One region of the Pseudoalteromonas sp. P1-11 genome, then DNA from elsewhere that is predicted to be linked to it. Evidence: riboswitches for the same ligand, from Rfam matches in the RefSeq annotation. Region 1 holds a riboswitch; the other holds the start of a gene.

What was found. A riboswitch is a leader RNA that binds a small molecule or an ion and turns the genes downstream of it on or off. The one in region 1 is predicted to bind cobalamin.
Region 2: linked by a shared signal. The riboswitch ahead of AN390_RS12545 (ABC transporter ATP-binding protein) and the one ahead of AN390_RS03035 (TonB-dependent receptor domain-containing protein) in region 1 are both predicted to bind cobalamin.

What each region holds. Positions count from the first base shown of each region.
Region 1 covers NZ_LJSP01000002.1:60,894-77,518, reverse strand. Annotated here, with positions in the region: gene AN390_RS03065 (DUF1566 domain-containing protein) at 1-683, opposite strand, end outside; gene AN390_RS03060 (hypothetical protein) at 834-1,166, opposite strand; gene AN390_RS03055 (DUF2982 domain-containing protein) at 1,187-1,891, opposite strand; gene AN390_RS03050 (efflux RND transporter periplasmic adaptor subunit) at 2,138-3,190, shown strand; gene AN390_RS03045 (efflux RND transporter permease subunit) at 3,194-6,301, shown strand; gene msrA (peptide-methionine (S)-S-oxide reductase MsrA) at 6,391-6,927, shown strand; gene AN390_RS03035 (TonB-dependent receptor domain-containing protein) at 7,107-8,936, opposite strand; cobalamin riboswitch at 8,973-9,136, opposite strand; gene AN390_RS03030 (hypothetical protein) at 9,223-10,005, opposite strand; gene AN390_RS03025 (YajQ family cyclic di-GMP-binding protein) at 10,273-10,755, opposite strand; gene AN390_RS03020 (VanZ family protein) at 10,906-11,259, shown strand; gene AN390_RS03015 (ketopantoate reductase family protein) at 11,252-12,154, shown strand; gene thiI (tRNA uracil 4-sulfurtransferase ThiI) at 12,181-13,638, opposite strand; gene AN390_RS03005 (TetR/AcrR family transcriptional regulator) at 13,736-14,389, opposite strand; gene coaD (pantetheine-phosphate adenylyltransferase) at 14,715-15,206, shown strand; gene AN390_RS02995 (hypothetical protein) at 15,248-15,790, opposite strand; gene AN390_RS02990 (hypothetical protein) at 15,790-16,302, opposite strand; gene AN390_RS02985 (hypothetical protein) at 16,295-16,625, opposite strand, start outside.
Region 2 covers NZ_LJSP01000006.1:175,796-192,420, reverse strand. Annotated here, with positions in the region: gene recQ (DNA helicase RecQ) at 1-307, opposite strand, end outside; gene AN390_RS12575 (thioesterase family protein) at 442-897, shown strand; gene rarD (EamA family transporter RarD) at 1,032-1,949, shown strand; gene AN390_RS12565 (response regulator) at 2,002-3,237, opposite strand; gene AN390_RS12560 (DUF413 domain-containing protein) at 3,325-3,699, opposite strand; gene AN390_RS12555 (LysR family transcriptional regulator) at 3,790-4,659, shown strand; gene AN390_RS12550 (porin) at 4,858-5,790, shown strand; cobalamin riboswitch at 5,837-5,977, shown strand; gene AN390_RS12545 (ABC transporter ATP-binding protein) at 6,089-6,898, shown strand; gene AN390_RS12540 (iron ABC transporter permease) at 6,903-7,907, shown strand; gene AN390_RS12535 (cobyric acid synthase) at 7,913-9,403, shown strand; gene cobO (cob(I)yrinic acid a,c-diamide adenosyltransferase) at 9,387-9,986, shown strand; gene AN390_RS12525 (cobalamin-binding protein) at 9,986-10,846, shown strand; gene ung (uracil-DNA glycosylase) at 10,843-11,505, shown strand; gene AN390_RS12515 (DUF3545 family protein) at 11,686-11,874, opposite strand; gene tal (transaldolase) at 12,179-13,129, opposite strand; gene yaaA (peroxide stress protein YaaA) at 13,384-14,163, shown strand; gene AN390_RS12500 (mechanosensitive ion channel family protein) at 14,287-15,243, shown strand; gene AN390_RS19740 (hypothetical protein) at 15,410-15,586, opposite strand; gene AN390_RS12495 (BON domain-containing protein) at 16,013-16,333, opposite strand; gene srmB (ATP-dependent RNA helicase SrmB) at 16,563-16,625, opposite strand, start outside.

The DNA of each region.
Region 1 (16,625 bases):
GCATTGGCCACAACCAGCTCGTCTGTTTTATTTAATGTCATACTGTATTCAGTACTTGCCTCGCCGCCCTCGTCGTCGGTAACGCTTAATTGCCATATTAAATTAGTATTTGATTCAAGCAGCGGGTGGCTAAAACTTACCGTAGAGTTGTCAAAGTCGGTTACATCTAAATCAGGGCCTGAAATTAATTGCCACTGATAGCTATTAATTTGGCCATTTTCGTCAGGGTCGCTCGACTCTTCAGCGCTTAACGTTACGGTGTCGTTATAGGTTGAAGGCAGTATTTCTGGGGCTGTTTGACTAACAACAGCAAGCGGTAATTGATTACTTGAGGTAATAAATATGCTCACGTTGTCACTAACTAAGCTGCCATTATCTGTTTGATAGCTTACAGATAGTACAAGTTCACTATCGGCTTTAACATCGGGCGCAGTAATTGTTTGCTCTGCACCTTCAAGCGGGAAGCCGTCCACAGATGGGCCGCTAACGCGCTGCCAAGTAAAGGTACCGTCGGCTGGTGAGCCTTGTGCGGTGATTGTAAACTCTGTTTTTTCTACAACTTGAAGATCGGTTCCGGCATTAACCGAGGTTTCAACAGTAGAGTCTTCACTACCGCCGCCTCCACCGCCACAGGCAGCCAATAAAAAACAAGATATAAGGGGAGTAAAAGCAAACGCTTTCATAAAACGCACCTAAATGTCAAATAATTACTATAGTGTAATCACTAGCAATAAAGGTGCCATTTAGAGTTATACCAATTCGCTTAATTAAGTGATCCATTTTGAGGCTGGAAAACGTGTCGCAAAATGATTAAGCATTATTGTGGATTGGTATTACATATACGTATCTTGATGAATACGCACAAACAGCTTAGTGCCTATTTTTGAGTAATCTACTTTGTATTCACGCCCATCAAGCGCCTGAATAAACAACAGCTGTTTTTCTTCACCAAAAATATCAGCGCTACTTACATTAACAATTTCAAGGTAACGCTCTTTGGCATCACGCCGGTTTTTAGGTAGGTCCTCTTTAAATGGCTCCAAACCATTTTGAGTTACCTTTATACGTGGGTGCTGCTCTGCATTTACAATGACTAGATCAAGCTTTTTATCTTTATGGATGATGGTGTTGCGACCACTCTTTATAAAAGATCTTTCTTGGCTCATTATTTTTCCTACTATCGCATTTAGTGTCCAACTTGCGATGCTATAAACCGTTCAGGTGCGCGTTTCCATTTATTTAAATCGGCACTGAACGACCAAATGTCTGTCTCTAATACACTTGCGGGTAACAGTAAATTATATCCCGTTAACAACTCAAGGTGCTTGGCTCTGTTAGCAAACATAGCTATAAGTCCAGTATAGCTAAATCCTTTAGGTGAGGTGTATTGTGTCTCTTCTATTAACCATTCTGATGGGCAATTGCCATTTTTGCAATGTTTTTGAACAGCTTGCATAAATAAATTACGCTGCTCTATCAGTAGTTTTCCGGCAATGCGTGGGTGTATAGCGCTTAAAAATTCGTCCATATCATTAAGTTTTAAACCTACTGCGTTTAATTCAAGGTATTCAAGGCCGTCAGCCACCTTAGGAATACCGCTGTGGTGTAAGTTACTAACATGTAACTGCCACTGGCCATACTTATGCTGATACACAAGTAAGGACTCACTAAGCACTAAACTGTAATAAGGTTCCTGTGTTTTTAAAAAACCAATAAAAATAGCAGCTATGCACATGCTTACTAAAAAAATTTCTATTAAGCTAATTTCACCCGGGCGCAGTAAATTAAACAGCATAATAAATACCAAACCTACGCTGCCTACAGTAAGTACTTCAATGCCATTGCGCGCCCCTTGCGCCCTGTATTTTATTATTGAACTTGGCTTACCCATATTGGTAAAAAGCCATATAAAATAAAAACATAACAATACCCCAAAGTATTATTTTTCTCATTGTTAAACAGGTTTTACACTGCGGTGGTTGCTTCATCGTTTTATCATAATTTTAGTGTTAAATGGGAACAAGTAATTAGTCTCATAAATTTTTACGCCTAACGCACAAATTTATGAGACACATAACCGCCTTTTCACGGTCTTATTTCGTACAATACTTACAATTTATTTTCAGGTATGAAAACGATGTATTCAAAACAGTCAGGTAAAGCTCTTTTTCCATTTTTAATTACGCTTCTTGTTATTTTAAGTGTGTACTTATATTTGCCATCTAGCCATGGTGAACAATCTAATTCAAGTGATACACCCACACAGGTAATGGCTCATACAGTATCGTCTCAAGAAAACACCGTTATGATTGAAGCCATAGGCAGTGCACGCGCAAACCAAGCAATTTATATAAAAAGCGCACAAAGCGATTATGTTACACACATATATTTTGAAGATGGCGACTTAGTAAGTAAAGGCCAACGCCTTGTGCAGCTGCAAAATCAGCAAGAACAATACGCTGTAAAAGAGCTAGGCATTAACTTAAAAGAAGAAAAACGTCAGTTAAGCCGCCTTACTGAGCTTTCTCGTACGCAATCTACCGCTAAATCATTATTAGAAGAGCAGCTTTCTCGCGTAGATGCCACGCAAGCCCAACTAGAAAGCGCTAAAACCAAACTTGATGAAATGCTAATTACCGCACCGTTTTCTGGCTTATTAGGCAAACGAGAAGTGTCGGTTGGTGCTTATGTAAGTAGCGATACAATTATTACAACGCTTGATGATATTAGTATTATAAAAGTTGACTTTAAAGTTCCTGAAAAATATTTATCTCAACTTAACCTAGGCATGAAAGTACATACTCAAAACGATGCCTACCCAGGGCGCACTTTCACCGGCAAAGTGACCCATATTAGTTCTCGTATCGACTCGATTACTCGCAGTGTAGAAGTAACCGCAAGCTTTGCTAATAAATCCGGGCTATTACGCCCTGGTATGCTTTTAAACACCGCTTTGGAGCTTAGTAGTAATCAGGCGCTTATGGTGCCAGAAAAAGCCGTGATCCCACTGCAAGATAAACATTTTGTATACCAAGTAAAAGAGGGTATTGCCAACAAGGTAGAAGTGCATGTTGCAAGCAGAAATAACGGCTGGGTAGCGATTGATGAAGGCCTTAGCGATGGCGAGCAAGTGATTACCGAAGGCATTATTAAAATTCGCCCTGGTAGCAAAGTAAGTGTTGAGGGTTAATCGGTGAAAATTACAGATACGAGTGTTAAACGCCCTGTTTTTGCCATAGTAATTAACTTACTACTGCTAACATTTGGCTTGGTGGCTTTTTCGATGCTACCACTTAGAGAATACCCCGATATTGAAACCCCTATTGTTAGTATTAGTACTGACTACACTGGTGCTTCGGCAGAAATAGTCGAGACAAAAATAACGCAAATATTAGAAAACCGAATATCGGGTATTGAAGGCATTAAAAGTATTAATTCTTCAAGCAGAAATGGGCGCTCTAATATCGTTATTGAGTTTGATATAAGCCGTGATATTGACGCAGCCTCAAACGATGTACGAGAGCGAGTTGCTCGCGCACTAGACAATCTACCAGAGCAAGTGCGCCCACCAGAGGTGTCTAAGTCAAACAGCGACGAGAGCCCTATTGCTTGGTTTGTACTTAACAGTGAAACCATGAACTCGCTGCAATTGAGCGATTATGCACAGCGCTTTATTGTCGACCGATTAGCCGTTGTAGATGGCGTTTCAAATGTACGTATTGGTGGTGAGCGCCAATACGCCATGAAAATTTGGCTAAACCGCCAAGCCATGGCTGCTCGAGGGATCACTTCGAGTGATATCGAAAACACCCTACGCAGTGAAAACGTAGAGCTACCAGCAGGTGAAATTGAATCTATCGACCGCGATTTTACCGTACGAACAGCGCGTAGCTATAAAGACCAACGTGATTTTCAAAACTTAGTTATTAAACGTGGTGAAGACGGCTACCTTGTGCGTTTAGGTGAAGTTGCCGATGTACATTTAGAAGCCGCCGACGATGAAAGCCTGTTCCGTGGTAACGGCCGTAACATGATTGGCCTTGGCATAGTAAAGCAAGCTAAAGCAAACACCTTAACAGTGGTAGACAACGCCCGCAGTGAACTTGAAAAAATAAAACGTAATTTGCCAGAGGGCACCACTATTCAAGACAGCTACGACTCGTCTATTTTTATTAAAGAGTCAATCAACGAAGTATATAGCACGCTTGCCATTTCTATGGGGTTAGTGGTGTTAATAATATTTATCTTTTTAGGTAATATTCGCGCTACGCTTATCCCCGCCGTTACTGTGCCTGTAGCACTTGTTGGCAGCTTTATGTTTTTACTTGCCATGGGTTATTCAATCAACTTATTAACCTTACTTGCGCTGGTATTAGCAATTGGCCTAGTCGTAGATGACGCCATTGTAATGCTTGAAAATATTCACCGTCGGATTGAGCTTGGCGAGCCACCTTTATTAGCGGCCTTTAGAGGTGCCCGCGAAGTAGGCTTTGCAATTATTGCGACAACGCTTGTGCTTATTTCGGTGTTTGTACCTTTAGTATTTATGGATGGCCGAATTGGCGCTTTGTTTACAGAGTTTGCAATGGCTGTAAGTGCCGCGGTGTTTTTCTCTAGTATTACTGCCCTTACGCTCTCGCCGGCGCTGTGCTCTAAAGTTTTAAAAGCGTCAGAAAAAGAAAGTAAATTTAGCCAATGGATGGACCGTGTTTTTAGCAAAGTTGAAAACAGTTACCGCCAATCGCTTACCTCAAATATGACCAAAAAATGGGGCTTAATGATAAGCCTAGTACTTGCTGGTTTTGTTAGCTACTCGTTGTTTTTGCAAGTGCCTTCTGAGCTTACGCCAAAAGAAGACCGCGGTACCTTTTTTATTATGATGAGCGGCCCTGAAGGCGCAAGTTATGAAAATAACGCAGCCAACATGGCCAAAATAGAAGAGCGCCTGCTTCCTTACTCAGAAGCTGGCGAATTAAGCCGTGTTTTAGTACGCGTACCGGGCTGGGGCGGCAGTGGCGGTGTTGCTATCGTTGGTATGGCCGATTGGGATAAGCGCAAGCGCTCTACCTGGGAAGTTATGGACGAAATAAGCGCCAAAATGACCGAAGTAACAGATGTACGTGCCTTTGCTATTATGCGCCGTGGTATTGGCGGTGGCGGCTCCTCTCGCCCCATAGAGTTTGTACTACAAGGTAACGATTACGAGCAACTTGCTGATTGGCGCGACCGCATTATAGAGCGCGCAGAAAAAAATCCAGGCTTGGTAAGAATCGATCACGACTATAAAGAAACCTTTCCACAATTTTTAGTCAGCATAGATAAAAACAAAGCCGCCGATTTAGGTGTGTCGGTATCAGATGTAGGTACCACGCTAGAAACCATGCTGGGGCAGCGCCGTGTTACCACCTTTATTGACCGTGGTGAAGAATACGATGTAATTTTAAAAGGCACTAAACAAGACTTTACAAACCCTACTGACATTTCAAATATTTACCTTAAATCACGCAGTGGTGAGCTGGTCCCACTAGATAGCCTTATAAGCTTAAAAGAAGAGGCCACAGCATCGCGCTTAAACCGTTATAACCGAATGCGCGCCATTACACTAAGCGCTAATCTTGCTGACGGTTATACACTTGAACAAGCACTTAACTTTTTAAACAAAGTAGCCGCTGAGGAAAACGACATAGACGGCGCTGTAGATTATAAAGGTGAATCACAATTATATTACGAAGGCGCATCGGCCATGACCTATGTATTTGTGCTTGCCCTAACTGTGACCTTTTTAGTTTTAGCTGCTCAATTTGAAAGCTTTATGCACCCGTTTGTCATTATGCTAACAGTACCACTTGGCCTAATGGGTGCCATGTTTGGCCTATGGACAACTGGCTTAACGCTTAATATTTATAGCCAAATTGGTATTGTAATGCTGATAGGTTTAAGCGCTAAAAATGGTATTTTAATAGTCGAATTTACCAACCAACTGCGTGATAAAGGCGTAGAATTTAGCGAGGCTATTTTGCAAGCGGCCACTCAGCGCCTGCGCCCAATAATAATGACCTCTCTGACTACGGTAATGAGCGCAGTGCCTTTAGTATTGGCATCAGGCCCAGGCGCAGAGAGCCGCATGGTAATTGGTGTGGTGGTATTTACAGGGGTTATTGTATCAACATTGCTAACACTTTATGTTGTGCCTGCAGCGTATTATGCCCTAGCCCGCAACACACAGTCGCCAGAGTTCTTACAGCAAAAATTAAATAAGCAAGCCGACTCTCACCCGTTAAAAGACAGCGAAGAAATTTAACTGAGCTTACACTGCGCCGTAACTTGCTGTTACGGCGTATTCAATTTATGCTCGCCTTAATACTGTAACAGACATAATTAGGACAACTTATGAGCACATCAACACAACTAGCAACATTTGGTGGAGGCTGTTTTTGGTGTATAGACGCTGCATTCAGACGAGTAAAAGGTGTACTAAACGTAAGCTCAGGTTACACCGGCGGCCATACCGACAACCCCACGTATAAATCAGTCTGCTCTGGTACAACAGGCCATGCTGAGGTTGTGCAACTGGAATTTGACAGCGCTGTAGTGAGTTTTGAAACACTGCTTAGCATGTTTTTTACGTTACACGATGCCACGCAATTAAATCGCCAAGGTAACGATATTGGCACACAGTATAGAAGTGTTGTTTATTACCACAACGATGCGCAATTAAGTCAAACCAATGAGATGATAGCCCAGTTACAAAACCATATTAGCGAGCCAATAGTGACAGAGGTTAGCCCTGCGACCACATATTACCCAGCAGAGCATTATCATCAAGATTACTACAACGAAAACCCACAGCAGGGTTACTGTAGTATTTTAATTGCGCCTAAGTTACACAAGTTTGAAACTGTATTTAAAGAGTTTTTAGCTGACTAGCTAATTTGCGTTGTTAAAATAATTCTAATACCAATCCGCATAATTAAGTGATCTATTTTGAGGATGGATAAACGTTTGTTCTAAACGAGAATTTTTTAAAGCAGATAGCGACACATTTAGCCCCTGAAAATGATTAAGTATTAATGCGAATTGGTATAAATACACATTAAAAAACGCTATTAAAACTGATAGCTTGCACCTGCAAAAAAGCGGCGCTCTGGGGTGTTGTAGTAATATACGTCACCGCTTGTAAAGTCAGCTCTTGAGTCAACCACATTGTAATCTCTGTCAAATAGGTTCTCTACACGCAGCGACAGCTCAATATTATCGTTTACATGATAGTTACCCGCTAGGTTCCAAAGTGTATACGATCCTAGGCGCGTTACTGCCCCCTCGCGATCACTGCGGTATTGCATATCAATGCGAGCATCAAAATCACCAAATTGCTTTGCGAGCTCCCAATTAACAGTGCGCTTGGCAACATTGCGTAGCTCATCGCCGGTTTCTTTGTTTTCGGCACTTAAGTATGCAAAATTAAAGTGGCTATCAAACCCTAAAATTTGTTGTGTAAGGCTAAACTCAACCCCTTCATAGCGAGCTTCGTTTATATTAGCTAACGCAAAGTTTTCATCGTAATCAATTTTATCTTCGATGTCGTTTCTAAAAATTGCAAAATCGACTTGTGCACTGTCAAAATTAACATTTACACCAAGCTCGCGGTTTATTGATTTTTCAGGTTGGAGATCTGGATTACCAAAATTTGGGTAGTATAAATCGTTAAATGTTGGCGCTTTAAAACCTGTGCTTTGACTAATTCTAAATGTTGAATTTTCAGATAAATGATAACCAGCCGCCGCAGTATAGGTTGTTTCATCACCAAACTGTTCATCGTCGTCTTGGCGAAGAGTTAAATTGGCAAGCACAGTGTCGGTGTCGTAATAAGCCCCAACAAACACTGCTAATACATCGCGGCTATCCTCATCAAATGCTTGCGAGCTGTGCGATACATCATCGTTATACCAATTAACGCCGCCGCTAATATTAAGCGCATTTGTTAAGCGGTATTGGCCGCTGTAATCTACTTGCGAGCGCTTAGTAATAAATGTACTGGTTAATGGCCCGCCGGTAAAAGAGTCCACATATGTGCTGTCAGAATCATCGGTTGCAAAAGCAACATCTATAGCATGAGATTGGTTAGTGTAATTTTTGCTCCACTGCGCCGACAGTTGATAGTTTTTAAAGTCCCCTCTTTCAACCGTGCTCGTTGCAGGGCTAAAGCTGCTATCGTAATCCGCGTAACCTTCGCTGTACTGGCCTAGTAGCTTAAAGTTACCGTAGTGTGCATCTGCATAGTTTACTTTAAAGCCTACGTTTTTATTTTCATAGCTGTCGTCATCGGGCGCTATACCTTGTAATGCATCAAAACCATCGGTTTTTTCAAAGCCTGCATTGAATGCGCTAACCACTTCATCTGATTTTACTGAACCTGCAAGTTGATAGTTTTGATAAGCGTTAGAGCCAAATGTGGCATCAAGTGATACATTGCTCGCTTCACGCGTTATTATATTAATAACCCCAGCTAATGCATCTGAGCCATACACAGCTGCACGCGAGCCCTTTATGATCTCGATTCGCTCAATACTATTTAGCGGCACGTTACTTAATGCTTTTTGTCCTAGCGTGGCTGAGCCCGTGCGTACACCATCAATTAAAATTAGCGTATCGCCAGAACCTGTACCACGCAAAGATACGCCCGACGTTTGGCCAAAGCCACCATTAGGATTAATTTGAAAACCCACTTGTGTGCTTAGTAAGGTTGGTAAATCGCGTACATTGCTTGCATCTATTTCGGCGCGTTCAATTACATTAACGCTCGCTAATACATTATTTATTGATTGTTCAAATTTATTAGCGGTAACAGTGATTTTTTCAATTGGGCTTTGTGCAGCAGATACAGAAAAAGACAGCGCAGCCGAGATAGCAACGCCAAGAGTTGTTTTATTTAGCATGATGTTCCCTATCTTTGCCCACCGCAAAGATTTAAGTAAGTAAGATTACTTCAAGGCCGGTCTCCGGACTCAGTAAACACATAAATGCGTTAATACTTTACCGTTGCGGGGGCAGTGTTGGGATTGCTTTTGTCATAAAGGCGCACCAACTTCCCGATTATCTCGCTGTTAGTTTTAATACTTTAAACCCTGTATTTAGCAACCAGCAAGCACCTTGAAAATAGGCGGTTATTGTGAGCAGTTTGTTTACAAATGTCAACGGACGTCTATATAGCTAAAGGTTAAATTATTTATTTTCAGTAAAGCTGGATGTTACGCCGTATAAACTTAAAAGCACTGTGATTTTAGGTTTTATTTCGGGCGAATTTAAAAGCTTATCCATTTGTTTTACCGTAATTTTACTGCGCGCAGGATTAACTAAAAAATGAGTATCGTATATAGCATCTGGGGTATTACTCTTATAAAGCAGGTTCATATTAAAAATGTTGTTCTTTTTAAAGTATTGATAAGCTATGTTATTTAACACCCCTACATCGGCACGCTTTAATAGCAGCATTTTAACAACATTAAACTCATCGATTGTTAAACTAACTTGGTGTTCTTCACTTAAATATTGTGCATCGGTTTTAAAATCAGCAAAACGATAGGAATACCCTAATACCCCCGCTTTTGTTAAAGCATGTAAGTCATCGAAATAGCTTTGCTTTTGGGTGTTTTGTGCCAGCGTATACAACTCATTTTTAGCAATAACATAAAAGCTCGTTTCCTGTAAGGCACTTCTTGCTACCTCAGGCACCCATTGCATAGCCATTAAAAACAACATGTCGAATTCACCCCATTCGACCCACTTTTTGAGCCTTTTTACAGGCAAAGAGTTAAGAGTAAATTTATATTCGCTTTGAGAGTCATTGAGTATTTTTACAAACTCAGGCGCTAACCCTTGCTCTTTTTCGGCATTAATAATAATTGGAAAGTAACCGTCCTCTACCAACACATCTACATTTATTGGCTTGGCAAAGCTAAACTTACTGCTCGCAATAATAAGTATAAAAACAAAAAACTTAAGCATTTAAAGCCTTTAACAGTCGCTATTAAGTAATATTGATATTAAGAATAGCCTAATATACGCAACTGCGTGATAAGCAGGTTTAATAATGCATTTAAATAACGTTAAAAGAGTATGGAATAACAGTGGACTAATTTTACACAGGTAAAAGGGGTTTAGGCTTGCGAGTAAGTAAAGGCTGTAATTAGGGCGGGGTAAAATGTGTGGCTAATATATTCAATAACCACACATTTAAATTTTCACTTTAAAATACTAAAGACACTTAGCTAATTAATCGCGAAAGTTTTTAAACTGGAAAGGCTGACCTAAATCTGCAGTGCGAACGACTTGCATAGCGGCTTGTAAATCGTCACGTTTTTTACCCGTTACACGTACTTCTTCACCTTGAATAGCAGCTTGTACTTTTACTTTTGAGTCTTTAATGGCTTTAACTACTTTTTTAGCCATGTCTTTCTCAATGCCTTGTTTAAGTGCAACATTACGAAACACGTTTTTACCAGCACGAGTGATGTCTTGCAGCTCCAAGCTTGCTACGTCCATACCACGCTTAGAAATTTTACCTGCTAAAATATCAAACAATTGCATAACTTGTGAGTCAGCTTCAGCTTTTAGTTTAATTGTTTTGTCGTTTAGCTCAATTGATGCGTCAACACCTCTAAAGTCAAAGCGCGTTTCTAGCTCACGGTTTGCGTTATCTACTGCATTTTTAGCTTCGTTCATTTCTACTTCTGATACGATATCAAATGAAGGCATTGGGTTCTCCTAACTATTAAATCTAAATTTATGCGCCGATTATAACGCTAAAATTATAAATCTTTACATTTTTCTGCCAGTTGTTCAGGTGCGATACTAATTTAGTTTGATATACTGCAGCCTCTTTTTTAAGCGGTTTTAGGATTTATCGTGACAAGGCGTGTTTACCAAGCAGTTTTTTTGATTAGTATTGTGGTGTTTACCCTCTTATTTGCCAAAGAAATAAAAGGCGGCGTTACGAACTTATTTCCACATGTTGATAAAGTTGCCCACTTTGGGATATTTTTTATACTTGCCATCATTATGGATAAAGCCTTTAAGTTACCGCTGTACACGCAAGTACTCTTGCTTGCGGGCTACGGTGCAGCAATAGAAATAATGCAAGATGCGCTTCCCTACAGGCAGGCCTCGTTAGGTGATTTTGTTGCTGATTTTGCCGGTGCGGCCACGTACTTTTTACTAAGAACCATTTTTACTCCTCGAAAAAAGAACCCTTATGGCTAATATTCTTATTATTGGCGACGGCGCTATTGGTTTATTGCTAAGCCATTTTTTATCTAAAGCTCACACTGTTCATGTGTTAACACGCAAAGCCACTGCAAATACACGCTTTTATTGCAAAGCAAAACAGCCTTCGCAAAAAATTAATGCGCGGTTTATTACGCTTAAGCAAATTAATGAACAGCCCGCGTTTGATATTGTTATTTTTGCTGTAAAGGCTTTTCAGGTTCAATCGGCCTTTACGCAAGTTAAACCCTTTTTATCGCCAAGTAGTGTACTTGTTGTATCGCACAACGGAATGGGTAATGTTGAAACGCTCAATGAGCAACTCGATAAGCGACAAGCGTTGTACTTTTTAACCACCAGCATGGCTGGCTTTAAAACAAACGACTTTATAGTACAGCACACCGGTGAAGGTAAAAGCGTATTAGGTGCCTGCAACCCTTGCGCGCACAGTTATCGCCAAGCAATGTGTGAACAATTGCAAAACGTGCCGCAGCTAAGCTACAGTACTAATATTGAGCAGCTACGTTTTGAAAAACTATTAGTAAATATTGCCATTAACCCATTAAGCGCACTGTATGATATTAAAAATGGTCAGTTACGTGCCCCTTATTTTAATAGCATTATCTTTAATTTATTAACTGAGGCATGCCAAGTAGCTCAGGCTTTAAAGCTTGATATTAAACTTGCCGATGCGCTTAACAACGCTTACAACGTTATGATGCTAACCGCTGAAAACTACTCTTCAATGCATCAAGACGTAGCGCATAACCGTCAAACCGAAATAGACGCCATTTGTGGCTATATTAGCCAACAAGGTAAGCGATTAAATATCAGCACCCCGCTAAACGATGCCCTACTTGCTAAAATTAAGGCAAAAAAAAGCGTGGTATAAACCACGCTCTAAATTACGGTTAACCTTTACGGGCGGTAAACTTTTACACCCGTAAAGCCTGCTTCATGAAGAATAAGCGCCTGTAACTGGCTCATAACCCCTCTTTCACAATACAGGTAGTAATCCTTATCTTTTGGCAGATCACCAAATTTAGTCGCTAAGCGGAAAAACGGTAAATGCACTACATCTATACCGTCAATCTCAAGCGGCGCTGCATCCTCTTCCTCTGGTGAGCGAATATCAACAACCACTGCACCCGCTGGTAAATCAACTACCGACTCAGCTTCTTTAAGTTCTTGCTTAGCTTCTACGTCTATATCACGCACATCCATAATGCGAGCGTTTTCAACAACAGTATTAAGCACATCAAAGTCGAACTTTTCTTCTTCGGCTTTAATAACGTCAAGTTTAGCTTTAACCGTTGGCTTTTTAGATATTACGCCACAGTACTCAGGCATGGTTTCGGCCATTTCTGCGGTGCCAATTTTACGGGCGATATTAATAATTTCTTGTTTGTCGTGCTGAATAAGTGGGCGCAAAATCAGGGTTTCTGTTACGCGGTCAATCACACTTAAATTAGCTAAGGTTTGACTAGAAACCTGACCTATACTCTCACCAGTTACCAAGGCTTGAATATTTAATTTTTCGGCTACTTGGCTGCCAGCACGCATCATCATGCGTTTTAGCACAACACCCATTTGGCTGTTTTCAACGTTCTCTAAAATTTCGGCAACAACCGGTTCAAAATCAACCGTGATAAATTTAACTTTATGAGTAGAGCTAAATTTTTTCCATAAGTAGTAGCTGGCTTGTTTAACACCAATTTCGTGTGCTGCGCCACCTAAATTAAAGAATAAAAAGTGCGTGCGAGCGCCCTTACGGATCATCTGATAACTTGCTACACCAGAGTCAAAGCCGCCTGACATTAACGAAAGCACGTCTTCTTGTGTTGGCAGTGGAAAGCCTGCCATACCTTGGTGAGTTTGCGTAACTATGTAGGCTTTATCGTCTTTTACTTCTAAGCGAATAGTTACTTCTGGGCGGCTTAACTTAACGCGAGCGCCTTCAACGTGCTGGTTTAAACCACCACCCACGTAACGCTCTAAATCCGTAGAAGTAAAGTCGTGTTGACCAATACGCTTTGCGCGTACACAAAACGTTTTACCAACAATGGTGTGCCCTACTAGGTCTATGGTTTTTTTATAGATATCGTCAAGCGTTGTGAAGTCAGTTTCGGTCACTTCAATAAATTGCACAATACCAGGAATGCGCTGCAAGCTATCGATAAAGTCTAGGCGTGTTTGTGCATCATCAAGCTTAGTTACAACAGAAATATTATCCCAGTTGTTTCTTACTTGTACTTTTTCGTCAACACGGCGCAATACAATTTTAATGTTATTTTCTAACACTTTAGTAAAGCGTTTACGTACCGAACGGCTTTTAATGGCAATTTCAGGATGTAGTTTGACGATAAATTTAAGCATAGTTCACTCTTAGACTGCGGGAATTCGCGCTCCCAGGCATTGGGCGCGCGATTATAGCAAAAATTTTTGCGTCTAGGAACTAACCAACTAACAGCAGTTAGGCAAGCGCTGGCGCTTGCTCTGCAAGTTGGGTGTATTTTTCACGTAACTGATTCATTTTAAGAATGCTTTTTTCGGTGCTGTAAGCCCTAAATAATGCTAATACTTTTAAAATGCCATGATAAATATCTTGCTCAGCTAAATTACCACTGAGCCTACGCGCTTTAATATACGGAGTCCAAAAACTAACGGTTAGCTTAAGAGTATGGGCAAGTTCAAGCGCATCTTGCTCTTCTATGGCAATCATTTCGTTATCGCGCAGGCCTAAAATAACTTGGCGAACCTGCTCTAATAAAGTTGACTGAAAACCAATGTAGGCTTGTTTTAAGCTTTCATCTCTGGAGAGGATGTCGCCTAAGTTGTCGTAAAAAAAATGATAGCGCCACATTAGCTCAAATAATGAATCTAAATAAGCAGTTAAATGATCAAACGCATCATCGTTTGCTTCAATGGGTTTAAAATGAGTATGTAAATGCTCGCTGTAAAGCGCAAAAATATGTCGGATAATGTCTTCTTTATTTTTAAAATGATAGTAAAGATTACCCGGGCTCATCCCTAAATGTGATGCAATATGATTGGTTGATATTGCACGCTCACCATGTTCATTAAATAACGAAATACTGGTGTGTATTATTTTATCCTTAGTATTCATATGCGACGACTCAATTTAACTTATAAACTACATTACACTAAATATCAGCCTTGCAGTATAAACAAATCGGGCTGGTTTAAATACCATCATAATTTACTATTTTAAAAACGAAGTCTGATTATGCTGCACGCAGACATTTGCAATAATGTAGTGCTGTTAGCTAACGCAAAGCCTAAGCAGCGTAATTACACTTTAAAAAATGGTAACTCATTTAAAGCACTTTTACTGATTAAATATCAAACATAAAAGCTCAACCTGATCTCCTAGGCTGATTTGTAGAACAAACACTGATAGACTACTTGAAAAATAATAGTTAGTGAAATCTATGAACGTTACGGCAATCTATCCTGGTACATTCGACCCGTTAACCAACGGCCACACAGACCTAATTCAGCGCGCAGCTAAAATGTTTAGCACGGTTATTGTTGCTATTGCTCATAACCCTTCTAAAAAGCCGTGCTTTAGTCTCGATGAGCGAGTTGATTTAGCCAACACTATTTTAGGGCATTTAAGTAATGTAAAAGTGATTGGCTTTTCAGGCTTACTAGCCGATTTAGCTTTTGATCATAAAGCCGATGTGCTTATTCGCGGTATTAGAGCGGTATCTGATTTTGATTACGAATTTCAGCTCGCAAATATGAACCGCCGCCTAAATCCAGATTTAGAAAGCGTGTTTTTAACACCTTCTGAGCGCAACTCGTTTATATCATCAACCTTGGTAAAAGAAGTTGCCCGCCATAATGGCGATGTGAGCGAATTTGTAAGCCCACTTGTAGTGGATGCTTTAAAACAAAGGTTAGGCTGCGACGCAAGCTAATTAAACACAATTAGCGCACTTTGGTGCGCTAATATACCTAACTACTTTTTAGCCATAGCTTGTAATTCATTGTGGTTAAATAAAACGCGTTTAAGCCTTACCAAGCCTAAAATATCTTTGTTTATAATTAATACTATTGCCATTATTAAGTCACTCGAAAACTGGCCAACCCCATAGACCCCCCATAACCACCAATAGTCATAACTAACCAACACCACATAATCGTAATGCATAGCCATGTGTAATGTTGCATTAAACGTTAAACCACAAAGAAGATAATAATAGGCTGTGGCGTTAGCGTGTTTATAATTATAGGAGAGGCAAGCAAGCGTGAAAATGGTAAGTAAATCTGCAATTACTAAATCTAAATATATTGAGCCTGTAAGGATAAATGATGCTTTGAACATAAATAGGCTGAGCGTATAAGAGAGCATCATCACCAAAGAAATGTACATAATATGCTTATTGCGGCAGTTTATTGTACAAGCAAAATTATAAAGAAATGGAACTACAAAAGCCCATGTAATAAAAATACTTAGGTAGTCATTTACTGTGCTCAATGCCATAAATACATGTTGGAGCATTAATAAGCACCCATTTTTTTAACGAGATATTTTTTGACTTTTATTAACCCTAAAATATCTTTATTTATAAATAAAACCAATGCCATTACTAAGTCACTTGTAAGCTGCCCAATACCATAAAGCCCCCAAAACCACCAATACTCTATATTCCCAACAACGATACTATCGTAATGCATACCGTAAAATACAAACGCATTAAAACTAAGCCCCACGATTAAATAATAAAAAGCGATCGGTTTAGCTTTCGATAAAAAAATCATCCATATCATCAAAGCGATTATGGTAACTGCATCAAATAAGAACAGTTTTAAGTGAGGTGTGGCTGTTTGCGGGTCCATAACCATACTTGATGTATATGAAGCCATCATAATAAATGATATTTGGGCTAAACTTTTATCTGACTTATTTATGCTTGTAGATAAGCAATATAAAAATGCAAAAACAAACAGCCATGTAATTAAAATGGTTATGTAATCATAAAGGTCAGCCATCGCCCATAACAGGCTATGCATATCGGAAACGCTTCAACTTTGTAGTTAAATAATTACTTAGCCTCGCTAAACCTAAAATATCTTTATTAACAACTAAAACCAACGGCATTAATAAATCAGTAAAATACATGCCAAACACATAAACATTCCAAAACCACCAATAATACAATGTGCCACGCACTTCGATATCGTAATGCATACCTAAAAATAAGCAGGCATTAAAGCTTAGCCCTACAATTAAATAATAAAAGGGCGTAGGTATAGTTTGTTTGGTGAAATTACGCCACAGAAGTAAAACCAAGATAGTTACAGCATCATAATAAAAATAATTTAAGTGCGGTGTT
Region 2 (16,625 bases), on a different contig from region 1:
GAGCCAGGCTATTATTAATGTAAGCGGCTTTAACACCTAATGCTTGCAGTTGCGTTACTTGGTCTTGCATGAGCGAGATAAGCGGTGAAATTACCACAGTAACCCCTTCGAGCACTAACGCTGGTACTTGGTAACACACTGATTTACCGCCGCCTGTAGGCAGAAGTACCAAAGAGTCTTGGCCATTAATGGCCGCGTCGATCACCGCTTTTTGGCCATCACGAAACTCGCTGTAGCCAAACACTTGTTTAAGAACCGTGTCGGGCTTGCGGACCAATGTGCTAGGTGTAGGGGTTAGAGTATTCATCGGCGGCTATTTTAGTGTTTTTTTAATAGGATGTCTTTAGCTTAGAGGTAAATGATTTAATTAGTGCCTCGTGGTTTTGCTTCAGGTATGCTTAACTCATCGTACCAGTGTTAATTTAAACATAGAGAATAATAATGAATAAAGAAATGTTAATTGAACAAGTTGGCGCATTGTTTGTAAATGGCATGCCATTTAATCAGTTTTTAAATATCTCGGTAGAGTCGCTCAGCCCTGAGCAAGCTAAAATTACCTTTCCCTGGCAGGATGTATTTATAGGCAATCCTGCACAAAAAATTCTTCATGGCGGTATTATATCGGCGGTGCTCGATAATGTGGGCGGCATGCTTGCAGCAGCCAGTGTTATTGATAAATTAACCGACCTTGATATCCCTAGCGTACAGCAAAAGCTGGCTACCTTAGGCACTATTGATTTGCGCACAGATTATTTGCGCCCTGGCAAAGGGGAAGCATTTACAGCCAGTGCTACTTTGATCCGCTCTGGTAATAAAGTGTGTGTATGTAGAATGGAGCTACACAATGAAAAGGCAATCCAAATCGCCTTTGGTACAGGTACGTATTTAGTAGGGTAAAGCTGCTAATTACGTACAGCTAAAATAAAAAGCTTTGCCCTGCGCTGAGCTTTACTTTCCGCAAAATAAATCACTTAATAGCACAAATTGGTATAAACTGTCGGCCTTTTAGTATGAATAAGTAGTATGTATGTATGTCGATTGCAAACGAGCAGCGTAAAGGCGGTATTTTTGCCTGTTTAGCTTTTTTAATGTGGGGCTTAGCGCCTATTTATTTCAAACAAATACAGCATGTTTCTGCTTTTGAAATTTTAACTCACCGTGTTGTCTGGTCTGTGGTTTTTTTAGTGCTTGTGGTCAGTGTGCTTAAATACTGGGATAAGGTTAAGCGCATAGTTGCCCAGCCCAAAATTATTTTAATGTTAGTACTTACATCTTCTATATTGGGCTTTAATTGGGGGCTGTTTATTTGGGCGGTTAATAATAACCATATGCTCGATGCCAGTTTAGGGTATTACATAAACCCATTACTTAATGTGCTGTTGGGAATGCTATTTTTAGGCGAGCGGCTGCGAAAGTTACAAGGGTTTGCAGTGTTTTTAGCCTTTGCGGGCGTAGTATTGCAATTGGTAAGTTTTGGCTCGTTTCCGGTGGTGGCGTTTTCGCTTGCCACGTCTTTTGCTATTTATGGCTTACTGCGTAAAAAGTTACCTGTTGAAGCGCTGCCAGGCATTTTACTCGAAGCCCTAATTTTACTGCCGGTTGCATTAATTTACTGGTGGGTAATGGCACCAACGCCTACTTCCGATTTAGCCCTGAACGATTGGCATACCAATGCGCTGTTAATTAGTGCCGGTATTATTACTACGTTGCCGCTGCTTTGCTTTACCGGAGCGGCCAAGCGTTTGCAGTACACAACATTGGGATTTTTTCAGTACATAGGACCAAGTTTAATGTTTATGCTTGCTGTGGTGTTTTACGATGAAGTATTTGATGCAGAGCGGGTGATTACGTTTGCCTGTATTTGGAGTGCGCTGGCTATATTTACCTGGGACTCTTATCATCAATCGCGTAAGCGCAAAAAAGCGGCTGTAACCGCCGCCGAAGTTTAATACCTATGCGCAATAATAGTTTAAGTAAGTTGCTATAAAGCAGCGTTGAGGTTTAGCTTATTACTTTATTACGGCCGGTTTCTTTTGCATCATACAGCTTTAAATCGGCCTGTTTAAGTAACTCATCTATTTGGTAAATAGGGCCGCTTGCAAAACCAATAGAAATTGTAAATTTAATTTTTTCTTGGCTAAACTCTTGGCTATTGAGTTCTATAAATTGCCTAAACCCTTCAAGGCGTTTTAGCGCTTGCGCTGTGGTTGCATCAGTAAAGTAAACGGCAAATTCTTCACCACCTAAGCGAGCGACTAGCTGCTTTTCAAAGTACTTTTTAAAACACACCGCCAACCCTTTGAGAACTTCATCGCCTGAATCGTGACCGTATGTATCGTTAATCGATTTAAAGTGGTCTATATCAAGCATGGCGAGTGCGCCATCTTGATTTGATTTTTTTAAATACTTGAGAGACTTGCTCGACTCTTCAAAAAAGTAACGTCGATTAGGCAGGTTAGTTAAGTAGTCAGTATTTGCTTGGCGTTTGATTGTTGCGATTTGCTCAAGCATGTCGACGTTTTGACTTAGTCGGCAGTAAAACTCTTCGCTGTTGAAGGGTTTATGGAGGTAGTCGTTGGCACCATTTTTTAAAAATAGGCTCGATAATGCTGACGAGTCAGCACCCGAAATACCGATAATGGCTTTTTCATCATTACTGTAAAGCCGGCGAATTTCGGCGCATAGCTCATCACCATTCATGTTTGGCATTTCGTTATCGGTAATAATAACAGACACATCTTTTTGGCTTTCAAGTACCTCTAGCGCATCTTTGCCGTCCTTTGCTTCGAGTATTTGATACTTATGGCGCTTTAGTAAACTGCAAATGTATCTACGGGTAGAGGTTGAGTCGTCGACGACCAACACTTTTACGTTCTCGTTACGTGGTAAACGGCTTAGTTGTTTTTCTAGGTATTGGTAAGCTTGTTTGTTTTCTTTGATTATGTAATCAATTATTGGGTATTTTTCTACCGTGTCGCGAGTTTGTTTATCTATGTTGCCTGTCATTACTATGGTGGGAATGTCGGCATTAATAGTATACGGAATCGCCTCACCGGCAGGAGCATCGGGAAGGATAAAATCAACAACAGCGCAAAAGTAGCTATTGTGTTTTATTAGCTCTTTTGTTGCCGCTAAAGACTCGGCTATATCTACTTCGTAACCTGCTTTAAGCGCGATATGCTTTTGCACACGCGCTATAGTAGGCGTATCTTCAACTATGAGTATTTTTCGCGTCACGTAACAACCTTGTTTGATATTTTGCAAAAGTATTTGCTTATACAAGTTGTAACTGTTAAAACGCAAAAAAGCAAATATCTTAGAGGCTTATACGCTATCTGATTCGGTATAATCGTCTTGGCTTATTGGTACCGGCCCTGACATTTTTGAACGGCCAAAAAGTGTATGAAACTTGGTTTTACAGGTTGTTAGTTTTAAATATTTAACCCAGGCTTTTTCGATTGGGTTTGTAGGTTCTTTACTGCCACAAACTACGTCAACAAATTGCTCTTGTAGCGTATTTTGGGGTGCTAAAGTTTTATTATAAAGGCCTTTTAGTACAACGCCGTGTTGCTCTAATATGCTGGCTTCTAATAAGGTGAAGTTTCCGCTGCGGCTAAACCCGCGAGGAAAGTTTTGATCATCATAAAATTGACGTTGGCTAACAAACGCTTGGCGAAGTAGTGAAATATCGTTGCTCATAACTGTATCCTCATACCCTGTTTATTGCTGGAGTATGATGCAAGTTTGACAATTTATTAAACAAGTTATTTTTATCGTGAGGATAAAAAATTGGATATAGATTTATTAAAAACATTTGTAGAGGTTGTGCGCACGCGTCACTTTGGTAAAGCGGCTGAAAACCTGTATATCACTCAATCGGCAGTAAGCTTTCGGATTCGCCAGTTAGAGCAGGGGTTGGGTGTAAACTTGTTTATTCGCCAGCGTAACAATATTCAATTAACGGCGCCAGGAGAGCGATTGCTTCCGCACGCTAAAATGATCATTACCGGCATGCAGCGTGCCAAAGTGGATGTGGCACTTGCCGATAACATGCACAAGCAAATAAGTTTAGCGGGTACACCTAATATATGGGATGCGTTTTTACAATTTGGCATTACTAATATTGTGTCGGCTATGCCTGGGGTCTCGTTGGTCGCAGAGGTTAAAGCCCAACAAGAAAGCACGCGGTTATTATTAGAGCGTACGCTTGATTTAGCCATTTTATTTGACCCCCCTAAAGTAGACGAGCTTGTGGTTGAGCGAATTTGCGAGCTGCCAATTATTCCGGTTAGTGGCTATGACACGGCCACTAACGAGAACTTTTTTGATAACCAATATGTATACGTTGATTGGGGTACTACGTTTTCGCTATGGCATGCGCGCCAATTTACCGGTAAAACGCCGCCTTATTTTAGAACCAGTACGGGGCGTATTGCCCTTGATTTAATTCTTCAGTGTGGCGGCAGTGCGTTTATCCCCGAGGTACTTGTTGAATCTCACCTAGAAAAGGGTGAGCTGTTTCATGTAAAAGACGTAGAACATACTTCGCGTGATATTTTTGTGGCCTACCACAGAGACAACGAACAAAAAGAGCTAATAGAAACCCTGATTAACTTATTACCTAAAATAAATGCTTATCAGCCTGTTGATGAACACTAAATACCGACTATGATTTTTAATGAGGTTGAATAGGTACAATTTTGTTTATTAAATATTCATGTCGGTTTGTTTTCAGAATTTAGACACTTTTATTAAAATAAAAAGACAAAAATGTTTCCTTTGTAATATATCTGTCATTTAACGGTGACAAACTGCAGCTGTTTTAAAAATTAGTCTTGTGATTATCGAGGAAATAACATGAATTTTGTAAAATCGAGCTTATGTGTTGCACTAGTAAGTGGTTTATCTTTTAGCGCGTTTGCAGACGTTGATGTATACGGTAAAGCGAATGTTACTGTGCAATCGTCTGATGATGGCGAAGGGTCTTTCACTGAAATTAAAAGTAATGCATCTCGCTTTGGCCTAAAAGGGTCTGAAAAGATTACTGATGGATTAGAAGCGGTTTATAAGTTTGAGTTTCAAGTTGATGTATCTGATGCTGACTCTAAAGGTGATAACGACGACAATATTTCTGCACGTAACCAGTACGTAGGTTTAAAAGGTGCATATGGTCAAGTTGTTGTGGGTCGTAACGATACAGCGCTTAAACAATCGCAAGGTAAGTTAGATTTATTTAATGACCTTGAAGGCGATATTAAAAATGTCTTTAAAGGTGAAAACCGCTTAGGTGATTCAATCACTTATACATCTAAAAGCTACGAAGGCTTTAAAGTACTTGCTACATTTATTGCCGAAGATGACGTAGCTGCAGATAACGGCTATTCAATGGCGGTTACCTACGGTGACTCTGCACTTAAAAAGAGTGCGGTTTACGCCTCGGTTGCAGCCGATAGCGAAGTAAATGGCTACGATGTAGTGCGTGCGTCAATTCAAGGTAAAGTAGAGAGCTTTAAATTAGGCGCTATGTACCAAACTCAAGAAAAAGTAGACGGTAGCGCAGAAGCTGACGGCTATTTATTAAACGCAGCCTACAGCATGGGTAAAAACACGTTTAAAGTGCAATACCAAGCAATGGACTTTGATGACAGCGACGACAAAACGGCAGTTTCTGTAGGTGTTGATCATAAGTTTAATAAAAACATTAAAGTATTTGGTTTTTACTCAAGCTTCGATATGGACAACAATGTTGACCAAGACTACGTTGGCCTAGGTATGGAATACAAGTTTTAAGCGTTGCTTAAACACTCCCTTTATTAACCGCGCTCTAATGAGCGCGGTTTTTTTTGCTTTAAATTATTTACTTACCCGCCCATAATAGATCCTCATTTGGAATGGGGTGAAATTCCTCAACTATTCCCGTAACTGTAATTAGCATCACGCTTTAAGTCAGATACAAATGATACATATCAATCAGCATGAGAAGTTCTAGATTGGTATACTTTTTTAACGAGCGGGTAAACTCATTTTTATTGATGCACTAGTCTTTTAGCTGTGTGTTAGTGAGTGCACGCTTTCCAAGGACTCACTTTTGCAAACTACATTAGCGCCAAATACACCCTTATTAAACGTTCAAAATGTGTCGTGGGAAGTTGATGAACACGCCATTTTAAACAATATTAATTTACACATAGCTAAGGGTAAGTTTATTGGGTTAATTGGCCCAAATGGGGCGGGTAAGTCGAGCTTACTGCGCTGTTTGTATCGCTTTAATAAACCCACCGCTGGTAACGTTACCTTTAATCAGCAGGATATTTGGCAGCTTAAAAGTGAAGACTACGCAAAATATGTTGCTGTAGTTCTACAAGAAACGCCTGCGCAATTTAACCTAACATTATTTGATGTGGTTGCCCTTGGGCTTACACCTCATAAATCATTATTTAGCGCCACCACCCACAGCGACAAACAAAAAATTACACAGGCAATAAAAACCGTAGGGCTTGAGCAACAGTGTAAGCAAAATTTTGAATCGCTTTCGGGGGGCGAAAAGCAACGTGCATTAATTGCCCGCGCTATAGTGCAGCAACCGCAATTACTCATCATGGATGAGCCAACTAGCCATTTAGATGTTAAATATCAAATACAAGTGATGGAACTGGCAAAATCGCTAGGGGTCACTGTGTTTGCCTCATTTCATGATTTAAATTTAGCAGCCGCTATGTGCGATGAGCTGGTGGTTATTAATAAAGGTAAAATAACACATACAGGTTCGCCTGCGCAGGTACTTAGTGAGGACATGCTAGCGGATGTTTTTGGGGTATGTGCGCGCGTAACTAGCCACCCTCAGCGCACAGAAAATGGCCAAACTATTCCTCATATTACTTACTTTTATGGCTATTAATTAAATGGATATAACAAAAATAAACCAGTGGACAATATTTATAGCAGCCGTATTAATTGCACTGGGTAGCCTTTTTAGCGCACTGAGTTTTGGCGCCGCAGATACGCCGTTAAGTGATGTGCTCACAGGGATTTTATCAGCAGGGGAGGGCTCGTTTAACGCGCGTATTATTTATGAGCTTAGGTTACCTCGTACCTTACTTGCCTTTATGGCGGGTGCAGGTTTGGCTATTGCAGGGCTTATTTTACAAACGGTTACTCGTAACCCGCTCGCTGATCCGTATTTATTTGGCATATCGTCAGGCGCGTCGTTTGGGGTAGTACTGCTTATGGCTGTTGCGGGTATTAGTGCAGGGTTTATGTTATCGGCTGCTGCCTTATTAGGGAGTTTTTTAGCAATGGGCTTATTGATACTTATTGCTGGGCGGCAAAAAAGGTCGCAAGTAGAGTCTATGTTGCTAGCGGGGGTGGCGCTGTCATTTTTATTTAGCGCATTTACAAGTTTATTGCTGTATTGGAGTGACCCGCAAGCAGTGGCTGGTATTTTGTTTTGGACGTTAGGTAGTTTTGCCCGCGCACAATGGGCCACGTTATGGTTGCCATGCGTGGTTATAGTGGTGTGTATTAGCTTTATGTTGAGCTTTAAAAGGCAGTTAAATGCGCTGCTTCTTGGCGATGAAAGCGCGATAACGCTTGGGGTCCGTGTGCACCGTTTTAGAATTTTAATGTTGGTATTGAGCTCGTTAATAACGGCCGTGCTGGTGGCCCTATGTGGCGGTATTGGTTTTGTAGGTTTAATGGTGCCGCACATAGTGCGCTTTTTTATATCTCAGGGCAGTACTGCTGGCTTATTAATTACCAGCTTAGTGGGCGGCACGTTTATGGTGTGGGTCGATGTGCTTTCGCGCTCATTACTTAAAAACCAAGAGCTCCCTGTAGGGGTAATTACAGCAGCCATGGGTAGCGTATTTTTTTTAAGCTTACTCTTTTTTAGAAAAACAAAGGCATAGTGCTGATGAAAACCTTAATGATTCAAGGCACTACCTCAGATGCCGGAAAAAGCACCTTAGTTGCTGCGCTTTGTAGAGTGTTTGCAAAGCGAGGTGTAAAGGTCGCGCCTTTTAAACCGCAAAATATGGCGCTTAATAGCGCGGTTACAAAAGAGGGGGGCGAAATAGGCCGTGCGCAAGCTTTGCAAGCTATAGCCGCTAAAGTAGAGCCTCAAAACGACTTTAACCCTATATTGCTCAAACCCAATAGTGATACGGGGGCACAAGTCATTGTACATGGAAAAGCCATTAGTAATATGGAGGCAGGGGCGTATCATAACTATAAACAAGTTGCGATGGATGCAGTGCTTGCCTCGCATAAACGCCTAGCAAAGCAGTTTGATTTATTATTGGTTGAGGGCGCAGGCAGCCCCGCAGAAATAAACCTACGCGAGAACGACATTGCCAATATGGGTTACGCAGAAGCGGTAGATTGCCCTGTCATTATTATTGCCGATATAGACAAAGGCGGTGTGTTTGCGCATTTAGTGGGCACACTTGCGTTATTAAGCGAATCCGAGCAAGCGCGCGTAAAAGGCTTTGTTATAAACCGCTTTAGAGGCGATATAAGCTTGCTACAAAGTGGGCTAGATTGGCTTGAGCGCTACACAAAAAAACCAGTGCTTGGAGTGCTGCCTTATTTGCATGATTTAGCACTTGATGCCGAAGATGCTGTAGCAATAGATAACACGGTGACGACTGCCACCATTAATATAGCCGTGCTTTTATTGCCGCATATTAGTAACCATACCGATTTTGATGCATTGCGGCTGCACCCAAATATTAATATAAATTATGTACGCCACACACACGCGATCCCACCGGTTGATCTGATTATTATTCCTGGCAGTAAAAACGTGCTGGGTGATTTAAGTTTTGTAAAAAATGAAGGCTGGGATACACAAATAAAGCGGCACTTACGCTATGGTGGCAAAGTATTGGGTATCTGTGGTGGTATGCAAATGTTGGGGTATACCATAAATGATCCCAACGGAGTCGAGTCGTCATTAAAGCAAGTAACGGGGCTTGCCCTATGCGCTTTTGAAACCACACTTAGCACGCAAAAAGTACTCACTAAAGTAACGGCGGCTATGCAGTTAAATGATTTGCAAACACCGTGTAGCGGCTACGAAATTCATGCCGGCATTAGTGAAGGCGCAGCACTTAATAAGCCATTTTTAACGTTTAACGCGCACCCTCATGGGTTTGAAAACGATGGCTTTATTAGTGACGACAATGCCATTGCTGGTACTTATTTACACGGCTTGTTTGATGAACCCGCTGCCACACTGCAAATTTTAAAGTGGGTAAAAAGCGATGCAACCATACAACCTGTGAGTATTGTATCGCACCGCGAGCAACAACTTGAGCGCTTAGCCACTATGTGCGAGGCGCATTTGAATATACAACACATTATATCGATTTATGAAGGAGATAATAATGACGGATACAAATAACGATAAGCACCAGCAGCGCCAACAAAAAGTAAAAGAGCAGGTAGATGCACGCGTGGCTGCTGCGCAAGATGTTAAAGGGATATTTCAGGTAATTACGGGTAATGGTAAAGGTAAATCTACCTCAGGCTTTGGTGTGGTTGCTCGCTGCGTAGGGCATGGTAAAAAAGCCGCTGTTTGTCAGTTTATTAAAGGCACATGGGAGTGTGGAGAGCGTAATTTATTACAAGGTGCAGGGGTTGAATTTGCCGTTATGAATACCGGTTTTACATGGGATACGCAAAACAAAAAAGCCGACACCGCAGCCGCGCAAGCAACGTGGCAAGAGTCAAAGCGTATGCTTGCAGATAGCAGTATTGATTTAGTATTACTTGATGAGCTTACCTACATGGTGACTTACGGTTATATTGATTTAGATGAGGTAGTAAACGCGCTAAATAATCGCCCTCCCATGCAATCGGTTATTATTACAGGTCGCGCAGCGCACCGCACGTTAACAGACCTTGCCGATACAGTAAGCGAAGTGCGCAATGTTAAACACGCCTTCGACTCGGGTATAAAAGCACTAGAAGGGTTTGATTACTAATGTATAAAGCGTTTTTTACTGCACTGCTGTTATTGAGTTCAGGGGGCAGTGCCGTGGCCAGTGATACAGCTGCGCCAGATAAACTGCGCGTTGTAGCACTTGCACCGCATATAGTAGAAAACCTATTTGCTATAGGTGCGGGAAGTAATATTGTTGGCACTGTTGATTACGCTGATTACCCAAATGAAGCTAAAAGTATTGAACGCATTGGTGGTTACTATGGTATTTCCCTTGAAAAATTATTAGCGCTAAAACCCGATTTAGTGATTGGTTGGAAAAGCGGTAATCAAAGTGAAGATTTAGAACAAATTAAACGCCTTGGTATAAAAGTACATTTAAGTGATCCCAAAAAAATAGAAGAAGTTGCAAACGAGCTGATTGCTTTTGGAAAATTTACAGGGCGTATTGAGCAAAGCAAGCAAGTAGCAAACGCATTTATTACTAAGCTCAAAAAAATTAAAAAGCAGCAGCAAAGCAAAAAAATATTAACTGGTTTTTATCAATTATGGCCAGAGCCAATGATGACGGTAAGTGAAAATACATGGATAAACCAGCTTATAGAAACATGTCATGTAAGCAATGTATTTGCACACAGCCCAACCGACTACCCACAAATAAGTATTGAAAACGTGGTGATTAAAAAACCACAGATTATTATTGTTCCTGATGAACAAGCCGATAAGCCACAACCTAAAATTAATTGGCAAAAATGGCCAGAAGTCCCCGCTGTAAAACAGAACCAATTTATACGTGTAAATGCCGATTTATTACATCGTTTTACGCCGCGCATGCTAGATGGACTGGCAAATATGTGTGATAAAATAGACGCATCACGCAAACAAATTAAGAGTATACAATGAGCGATTGGCCAGCCTTTTTAGAATATGAATTACAGCAACCTTATATGCAGCAAACATTAGATTATGTAGCAAAACGCCGTGTCGAAGGTGTTGCTGTGTACCCACCCAAAGAGCAAGTATTTAGTGCCTTTGAAGCGACAGCCCTTAACAATATTCGCGTGGTTATTTTAGGTCAAGACCCATACCACGGAGAAGGCCAAGCCCATGGCTTATGTTTTTCTGTGTTGCCAGAGGTTAAAAAGTTACCGCCGTCGCTAAAAAATATGTACAAAGAATTGGCAACGGATATTCCCGGTTTTGAAATACCAGACCATGGCTACTTACAAAGCTGGGCAGAGCAGGGCGTGTTTTTACTCAATACAGTACTCACGGTTGAGCAAGGCCAAGCGCACTCGCATAAGCATTTAGGGTGGGAGCAATTTACCGATAACGTGATAGCTCATATAAATGCACACTGCAAAGGGGTAGTGTTTATTTTATGGGGCGCTCATGCGCAAAAAAAAGGTAAAAATATTAATAGCGCTCGCCATCATATTTTAAAAGGGCCGCACCCATCGCCGCTTTCTGCGCATCGTGGTTTTTTTGGCTGTAAGCACTTTTCACAAACAAATGAATTGTTACAAGCCCAAGGCGATACGCCCATTAACTGGCAGGTTTAATTGATATATTAAAAAAGGCTTTCGTATCATGAAAGCCTTTTGCTTAGTTATTGAGTATTAATGCCCATGCGCAATAATTATCAATTATTTTGAAGGGGTAAAACCTAGCGTTAGCTTTACTATCGATACGGTTTTCCTGCCGCAAAATAAATTGCCTAATTGAGCGCAATGAGTTTGAAATTAAAAATCTAGCTCATCAATTTCAATGCTGTCTGTAAAAAAGTCTAACTCCTGTAGTTCTTTACGTAACCGTTGTTTGTCTTTTATGGCCTCAATCTCGCGCCACTTTCTTTTTTTATTCTTTTGAGAGGTTTTTCTTGTTGTATCAGGACCTTCTAATATCTCTAATATATCGTTTAGGCTATCCATGACTATCTCCTATTGATTTTAGTGAACCTCGAGAATACCTATACCACAGGCCTAGCTAAAATAGAATAAAAAAGTGACGAATTTGTTACAGGTATGTGATGCGTTGATGAAGTTTAATACTAACTAGCTTTATTGAGCGCGTTATTTTTAAATAAAAAAATAAATAAAAAAATACTAAAAGTTAGCTATTTAGCTGTGTAGGCAATGGTACATGCTGTGGCAGGTTAGTATAAAGCGGTGCGGATTATATTAAGGGCATAAAAAAACGCCGCAGGTGCGGCGTTTAATACATAACTAGCGCGTATTACATTGCTTTAAAACGTGCTTCTAGCTGCTCTTGTGCATCTGCGAATGAGCGGATACCTTCAGCTAGTTTTTCAGTGGCCATTGCATCTTGGTTATGTAACCAACGGAACTGCGACTCAGTAAGTGGAGCAGGCTTTGGCTCTTTAGGAATATCACTTTGTAGTAAGTATTCTTCTGCGCCTTCTAAATTGCCTAAGTCTTCTAGTAGGTTAGGGCTAATCGTTAGCTTGTCACAACCTGTAAGCGCAATAATTTCGCCGGTGTTACGGAAGCTTGCGCCCATAACAACGGTTTTGTAATCGTGGCGTTTATAAAACTCAAAAATGCTACGTACAGATTGAACACCTGGATCTTGTAGCGGATCGGTTGGTTTTTCCATACCATTTGCTACGTGCCAATCTAAAATACGGCCAACAAATGGCGAGATTAAAAATACATTTGCATCGGCACATGCACGCGCTTGAGCATCGCTAAATAATAAAGTTAGGTTACATTTAGTCCCTTCTTTTTCTAGCTGTTCGGCCGCTTTAATGCCTTCCCATGTAGACGCAACTTTGATTAAAATTTTGTCTTTGCTTACACCTTCTTTTTCATAAAGGCTAAGCAGGGTATGTGCTTTATCAATAGTTGCTTGGGTGTCGAATGATAAACGAGCATCTACTTCAGTAGAAATATAACCAGGTACAATTTCGCTAATTTCTTTACCAAGTAATACGGCAAAGTAGTCACATGCAAGTTCAAGCTGTTTAGCTGCATCTTGCTCTGTTTCTTTTGCATAGCTCCAAGCTTTATCTAAATAAGGCTTGTAAGCTTCAATCTCGCTCGCTTTTAATAAAAGCGACGGGTTTGTGGTTGCATCTTCAGGTTGATGCTTTTTGATCGCTTCAATATCGCCAGTGTCGGCTACGATAGATGAATGTTGTTTTAGCCTTTGTAGAGCGCTAGTCATTTGCCTTCCTCATTCCAAGCAAGTTAAAAGAAAATCTAAACTACCTTAATATAAGTATTCAATACTGCAACAGTGTGACAATGCTTGATAGGTCTTATGTCCTTATCAATAGAAAAACGACGATGCATGATTTATTAAGGTAGGATTTAGGCCATTGCGATTAATTTTCAATGGTATTTTATAAACAAAACGTGCTTTTCGTCTCATTTAATGTTGAAATTGACATTAAATAAATTACAAGTCAATAGCTAACTATGATCACTGTTATTTCACCAGCAAAAAATCTTGATTACGAAACGCCACCCGCAACAGATAAGTTCACTCAACCTGAATTACTAGAGCACAGCGAAGAGCTCATGAAAGTATGCCGTGAACTAACTCCAGCGCAAATTGGCAGCCTAATGAAAATTAGCGATAAGCTTGCAGGGCTTAACGCTGCGCGCTTTAGCGAATGGTCGCAACCATTTACACAAAGTAATGCTAAACAAGCGGTACTAGCCTTTAACGGCGATGTGTACGGTGGTTTAGATGCCGCAACACTCACTGCCGCTAACCTCGATTATGCGCAAAGCCATTTACGAATACTTTCAGGTTTATACGGCTTATTAAAGCCGCTTGATTTAATGCAAGCCTACCGCCTAGAAATGGGTACTAAGCTTGATAACCCTCGCGGGAAAAATTTGTATGAATTTTGGGGCAGCATTATTGCTAATAAATTAAATGAGGAATTAAAAGCGCAAGACGCACAATACCTCGTTAATCTTGCTTCAAACGAGTACTTTAAAGCAGTAGATAAAAAAGCACTCAATGCGCAAATTATTACCCCGCATTTTAAAGACTGCAAAAATGGCCAATATAAGGTAATTAGCTTTTACGCTAAAAAAGCGCGCGGCATGATGGCCCGTTACATTATAGAAAACCAGGTAACACAGCTTAGCCAATTAAAAGAGTTTACTGTGGCGGGTTATTACTTTAGCCCTGAAGCAACAGCAAAAGAGCTTGAGCCAGTATTTATGCGCGACGAGCAAAACTGAGCATTTATACTCAGCAAACAATGAGTTAAAAAGCCATGCATTGCATGGCTTTTTTTATGCTGGCGCTAAACTTGCTAACTTCACCTACTATTAATGAGATAAAAAATAGATAGGTGTAAAAATATGATCAGCATACCTTCAGTAGCCGAAGCCGAAAAACTCATCGAAGAAAAACTCGGAGGGTGGTTTGATGTAGTAATAAGCCACATCCCAAACTTTATTGTGGCAGTGGTAATAGCCATTGTATTTTCAATAATAGCGCGCTTTGCCGGCCAGCTAATGAAAAACCTATTAAGGCGCTCACTCGACTCTAAGCAAATTGCTGATTTAATGGCGTCTATTTTTAAGGTTATTGTGTTATGTGTGGGCCTATTTATCGCTTTAGATTTTATGGGGTTAAAAGGCACAGTCACATCGTTACTAGCGGGTGCGGGTATTGTAGGTTTAGCCATTGGCTTTGCTTTTCAAGACATGACCGAGAACTTAATTGCCGGTATTGCTATGGGAATACGCAAGCCATTTAAAGCGGGTGATGTAATTGAAACCGACGATGTATTTGGCTCTGTACATTCTATAAACCTGCGTAACACGCTAATAGAGAGCTTTTACGGGCAGTTAATACTGGTACCTAACAAGGTATTATTTAGAAACGTGTTAAAAAATTACACCACGTTAGGCGTTAGACGAATAGAAGTACCGGTGGGTATTTCATACGGCGACGACATTGAAAAAGCCAAAGAAGTTATCGTTGATAAAATTAACGAGTTTGACTTTGTAATACGTAAAGATGAAACCGCTGTGTACGCAGAAGGTTTTGGCGACAGTAGTATTAATTTACTGGTGTGGTTTTGGATAAAATACCCAGGCGAGCCAGACTTTATGACAGTACGCCATAAAGGCGTAGTCGCTGTTAAACAAGCGCTTGATGCTGCAGATATAAGTATTCCATTCCCAATACGTACGTTAGATTTTGGCATTAAAGGCGGTGAAAAGCTCGATGCCATGATAAGCGATAAAATAAACCAACAGTCACCCAAACAACAAGGCGGGAGTAATACGGGTTCAAATCAAAGCGAATGAGCGACTAATACTGCTTTAAACTAGCCCAGTAATAGTTACCCACTAGCAGCGCATTTTTACATAAAAAGTGCGCTGCTAGTAATTTCAAAGCGCTAAGTCGGGTTAAATTTAACTATACTTTTAATAAATTTATTTTAAATTAATACTTATGTGTTTTTCCCTGTCATCAAGTTTTTGCAACTTTAGCAGGGCAATCTGGAATAGTGCAGCTATCTAACTCTATTACCTTGTCGCCTACTTTTAATTCTGCCAGATCAGCAACAGAATCTGCATAGACTTTTATAATATCTATTTCACTAATTTCTGGGCTAAAAAAAGCCGGATACAGACACATCTGCAGCAAAGCCAAAAGTACCTTCCTCTGCATGGCCAATAAGAGGGATTAGCAGTAGTAAATAAATCGTTTCATGTATTAGCTTCCTTGTGTAAGTGATGGGGCATTTGCATGCGTTAAGCCATATATTATTAACTGCTATTCATGGTGAGGTTGATTAGCAAACACTTGTAGGTTGCCAACGGTATTAAAAATGCGCTGATTAGATGAACTTTACAGCCTTGTTATAGCATTCTTTTATCAAAGCTGTAGTAAGTCACTAATTTAAAAGAGTGGGAAAGGGCGGCTAAGTGTTTGCTCTATTTTTAATAGGGGAGCTAAAGCTAGAAGTTTAGATACTAAAGTGTGCTGTTAAGCATAAAAAAGCGCGGCTTGTGTTGGAGAAACAAGCCACGCAGAGGAATAAGTTATATAAACAAAAATTGTAATGCGGTATCAGATAACACTAATTTTATTACGGATAATTTTAACGCCATCCATATTTTCTAAAAACTTTTGCGCAAGTGCACGCTGAAAACCTGTTTGCGCTTCACCGTATAGGTCAACTTCACCGTCTTCAACCTGCACGCGAATATCGCTTAATGCTAAGTTTGGGTTAGTGCGTAACGTATTGGTGATTGTTTGTTGTAAGTTAGGTTGAGTAGCCACACTGCTTACTACGGCTAAGTTAGTTGCTGCACTTACTTTTGTAGCGCAAGCTAATAAAAATAAACAACAAAATGATACTAAAGCGATAGTTAACTTAAAGCGGTTCATAACTTCATCCTTACATTACGGTTAATCGTGCAGCTATTCTTAGCTGAGTTACTTTCTCAGTTACAATTTCGATGCCAGTTTTAATTTGTTGAAATATAAGGTTATTTTATTAAGTGGGAATTCAGGTGGGCAATAATTACATTTTAATGGGAATGAGTTACATGCTTGGGTTACATTTGTAACGGGTACAAAAAAGCCGGCAACTGCCGGCTTGTTTATTTATGGTGTGCTATTTCTTTTTATTTTTAGCTTTGGCTTTTTTCTTAGCTTTCATTTTTACCGGATCTTTACG